Regions from separate parts of the Streptomyces sp. NPDC046859 genome, predicted to be linked through region 1. Evidence: predicted binding sites of a transcription regulator. Region 1 holds the regulator's gene; the other holds the start of a gene.
What was found. The regulator HrcA, encoded in region 1, represses chaperone genes, less so after heat shock. The targets are predictions, from matches to a motif close to TTNGCACTCNGNNNNNCNGAGTGCNAA.
Positions count from the first base shown of each region.

Region 2: the regulator HrcA is predicted to act here: its motif matches at 957-983, upstream of groL (chaperonin GroEL).

Region 1 is NZ_JBEYXR010000001.1:456,508-458,703, forward strand. It holds gene ABZ899_RS02035 (MBL fold metallo-hydrolase) at 1-547, opposite strand, end outside; gene hrcA (heat-inducible transcriptional repressor HrcA) at 714-1,730, shown strand; gene dnaJ (molecular chaperone DnaJ) at 1,731-2,196, shown strand, end outside.
Region 2 is NZ_JBEYXR010000018.1:135,491-137,686, reverse strand. It holds gene groL (chaperonin GroEL) at 1-793, opposite strand, end outside; gene ABZ899_RS25525 (cold-shock protein) at 1,103-1,309, opposite strand; gene ABZ899_RS25520 (MoaD/ThiS family protein) at 1,753-2,028, opposite strand; gene thrC (threonine synthase) at 2,025-2,196, opposite strand, start outside.

The sequences.
Region 1 (2,196 bases):
CGCCGCAGAACACCACCTCCGGGTCGCCCGGGAGCAGGCCGGGCACCAGGACGACCAGGTCGTGGGCCGTGTGGGCCGGACCCACGTTCGCCAGCAGGACCTGGCGCCCGCCGCCGAGGTCCAGCGTCCACTCGCCGCTCACCGGATGGCGGGGCACGACCAGCGCGTCCGCCGCCTCCTCCGCCGCGGCCGCGTCCAGGCCGTGGCGCACCGCGTCCTCGCGCAGCTCCTCGCGCGCCCGCCGTCCCTCCAGGACGGTCTCCATGCCCACCGGACCGTAGACCTCCGCGCCCGCGAACGCCGCGGCGCCGAAGACATGATCGAAGTGGGGGTGGGTCAGCGCGAGATGGGTCACACGGTGACCCGTCAGCCACTGCGCCTGCGTCCGCAGCCGTGCCCCCTCCGCGAGGCTCGAACCGGCGTCGACGACCAAGGCGGTGCCGTCACCCGCGACCAGCCCCACGGTGCAGTCCCACCCCGGCAGACGGCACCGGCCCACCCCGTCCGCCAACCGCTCCCACCCCAGCTCTTCCCAAGTCACCGTCATACCGCGACGCTAGCCAAGACGCCCCCGCGGAGCACGGAGGCGAAACCGACCGGCCTTGCCCGGGGTGTACCCCGCCGCCGTACACTGGCCGGGGACGGCTGGCACTCGGATGGACAGAGTGCCAGGAACCGTGTCAAGGGGACCGACCACTGGAGGTGTGCGCGAGATGCTGAGTGAACGCAGGCTTCAGGTGCTGCGCGCGATCGTCCAGGACTACGTCGGGACGGAGGAGCCGGTCGGCTCCAAGGCGCTCACCGAGCGGCACAACCTCGGCGTCTCCCCGGCGACCGTGCGCAACGACATGGCGGCCCTGGAGGACGAGGGCTACATCGCGCAGCCGCACACCAGCGCCGGGCGCATCCCCACCGACAAGGGCTACCGGCTCTTCGTCGACAAGCTCGCCGGTGTGAAGCCGATGACCCCGCCCGAGCGGCGCGCCATCCAGAACTTCCTCGACGGCGCCGTCGACCTCGATGACGTCGTCGCGCGGACCGTGCGGCTGCTCGCGCAGCTCACCCGGCAGGTCGCCGTCGTGCAGTACCCGTCGCTGACCCGGTCCACCGTCCGGCACGTCGAGCTGCTCTCGCTCGCCCCCGCCCGCGTGATGCTCGTGCTGATCACGGACACCGGCCGGGTCGAGCAGCGGATGATCGACTGCCCGGCACCCGTCGGGGAGGCCTCGCTCGCGGACCTGCGCGCCCGGCTGAACAGCCGGGTCGCCGGCCGGCGCTTCACCGACGTGCCCCGGCTCGTCGAGGATCTGCCCGAGGCGTTCGACGTCGAGGACCGCGGCACCGTCTCGACCGTGCTCTCCACCCTCCTGGAGACGCTCGTCGAGGAGAACGAGGAGCGGCTGATGATCGGCGGCACCGCAAATCTGACCCGCTTCACACATGACTTCCCCCTCACCATCCAGCCGGTGCTCGAAGCCCTGGAGGAGCAGGTCGTGCTCCTCAAGTTGCTGGGGGAGGCGGGGGATTCGGGCATGACCGTGCGGATCGGGCACGAGAACGCCTACGAGGGACTCAACTCCACGTCCGTCGTGTCGGTGGGCTACGGTTCGGGCGGCGAGGCAGTCGCCAAGCTCGGCGTGGTCGGACCGACCCGCATGGATTACCCGGGAACGATGGGAGCGGTACGCGCAGTGGCACGTTACGTCGGACAGATCCTGGCGGAGTCGTAGGTGGCCACGGACTACTACGCCGTCCTCGGCGTGCGTCGCGACGCGTCGCAGGAAGAGATCAAGAAGGCCTTCCGGCGGCTCGCCCGCGAGCTGCACCCGGACGTCAACCCGGACCCGAAGACCCAGGAGCGGTTCAAGGAGATCAACGCCGCCTACGAGGTGCTGTCGGACCCGCAGAAGAAGCAGGTCTACGACCTCGGCGGCGACCCGCTGTCCCAGGCGGGCGGCGGAGGCGCGGGCGGCTTCGGCGCCGGCGGCTTCGGCAACTTCTCCGACATCATGGACGCCTTCTTCGGCACGGCGTCCCAGCGGGGCCCGCGCTCGCGGACCCGGCGCGGCCAGGACGCGATGATCCGGCTGGAGGTCGAGCTCGACGAGGCGGCCTTCGGCACCACGAAGGACATCCAGGTCGACACGGCCGTCGTCTGCAGCACCTGCAGCGGCGAGGGCGCCGCGCCCGGCACCT
Region 2 (2,196 bases), on a different contig from region 1:
TCTTGTTGACGACCAGGGTCGACAGGGCCTCGCCCTCGACGTCCTCGGCGATGATCAGCAGCGGCTTGCCCGACTGCATGACCTTCTCCAGGAGCGGGAGCAGGTCCTTGACCGAGGAGATCTTGGAGTTCGCGATCAGGATGTACGGGTCGTCGAGGACGGCCTCCATACGCTCCATGTCGGTGGCGAAGTACGCCGAGATGTAGCCCTTGTCGAAGCGCATACCCTCGGTGAGCTCCAGCTCCAGACCGAAGGTCTGGGACTCCTCGACGGTGATGACGCCTTCCTTGCCGACCTTGTCCATGGCCTCGGCGATGAGCTCGCCGATCTGGGTGTCGGCGGCGGAGATGGAGGCCGTGGAGGCGATCTGCTCCTTGGTCTCGACGTCCTTCGCCTGCTCCAGCAGGGCGGCGCTGACGGCCTCGACGGCACGCTCGATGCCGCGCTTGAGGGCCATCGGGTTGGCGCCGGCGGCCACGTTGCGCAGGCCCTCCTTGACCAGGGCCTGGGCGAGGACGGTCGCGGTGGTCGTACCGTCACCGGCGACGTCGTCCGTCTTCTTGGCGACTTCCTTGACCAGCTCGGCGCCGATCTTCTCGTACGGGTCCTCGAGCTCGATCTCCTTGGCGATGGAGACACCATCGTTGGTGATCGTGGGGGCGCCCCACTTCTTCTCGAGGACGACGTTGCGGCCCTTGGGGCCGAGCGTCACCTTGACGGCGTCCGCGAGCTGGTTCATGCCGCGCTCGAGGCCGCGCCGCGCCTCCTCGTCGAACGCGATGATCTTGGCCATGTGAAGTGGTCCCTCCAGGACTGGGGGTGATTCCTTCGGACCGCGCCCGCGCCCGCGACGGACGGCTCGCCGGCCGCGTGGTTCCTTGCCCCACCTGGCCTGCGGGCCTCACCGACCCGGTCCTCCTTTGTCACTCTCACCTTCAGAGTGCTAACGCCAATGATTAGCACTCGGGGTACGAGAGTGCAAGGCGCCCGGGCGGGCGGCTGCCCGCGCACAGGGGCGCGCGGGCACGGCGAAGGGCCCGCGCCCCCCAGGAGGCGCGGGCCCTTCGAAGAAGAACGTCGCTGCTGTTCGTCGACGCGTGCTTCAGCTGGTCGCCAGCCGGACCATGTCCGCCTGCGGCCCCTTCTGACCCTGCGAGATCTCGAAATCGACCCGCTGGCCCTCTTCCAGGGTGCGGTACCCGTCCATCTGGATCGCGCTGTAGTGGACGAAAACATCCGCACCACCGTCGACCGCGATGAAGCCGTACCCCTTCTCCGCGTTGAACCACTTGACGGTGCCCTGAGCCATGCCTAACTCCCCTATTACTGGCCCTTGCACAGATCCACACTTCGCGGATCCGGGTCAGACCTCGCCCCCCAATCGGTCGGGGGCGTGCGCCGGAACGCGTCGACCGCGGCTGAATGTATCTGCCCAACTGCCGTCTGCAACAGGTCAATCGGACGAGAAATCCAGGCACGACCGGTCGGGAATGTGGCGACAATTCCGCTGACTTCAGGTCAAGTCGGGCCGGGCAAACGGAACAAAAGCCGCATAGGGCCCGCGGACTTTGGCTACTTCTTGTCGGGCCGGCGGCAGAAATCAAAGACGGCCGGCCTGTGGGCCAGCGACGCGTTCCCCAACTGTACCCCGCTCAACCACACAGAATTGCCTCCTCCGCTTCTCTCACGGAGGAGGCAATTCGCTGAACACTCGGTAACCAGCGTTACCGGAGGTAATGTTCGGTCATCCGGTCAGCCGCCGGCGACGGCCGGAATGATGGAGACCCCTGCGCCGTCCGGGGTGGCGGTCTCCAGACCCTGCTCGAAACGCACGTCGTCGTCGTTCACGTACACGTTGACGAAGCGCCGCAGCTTGCCCTGGTCGTCCAGCACCCGGGCCGCGATCCCCGTGTGGTTCTTCTCGAGGTCGGAGATGACCTCGGCCAGGGTGGCGCCCTCGGCGGCGACCTCGGCCTGCCCGCCCGTGTAGGTGCGCAGGATGGTCGGGATACGAACGGTCACGCTCATGCGAGGCCAGCCTCTCGGAAGGAGTCAAGGTTGGGACGAATCGTCGCGGTGAGGCCCGTACCCGCCACCGCGTCCAGCGTCTTGAGGCCGTCGCCGGTGTTCAGGACGACCGTGGTCTTGGCGGGGTCGAGCACCCCGCTCTCGATGAGCTTCTTCGTGACGCCCACC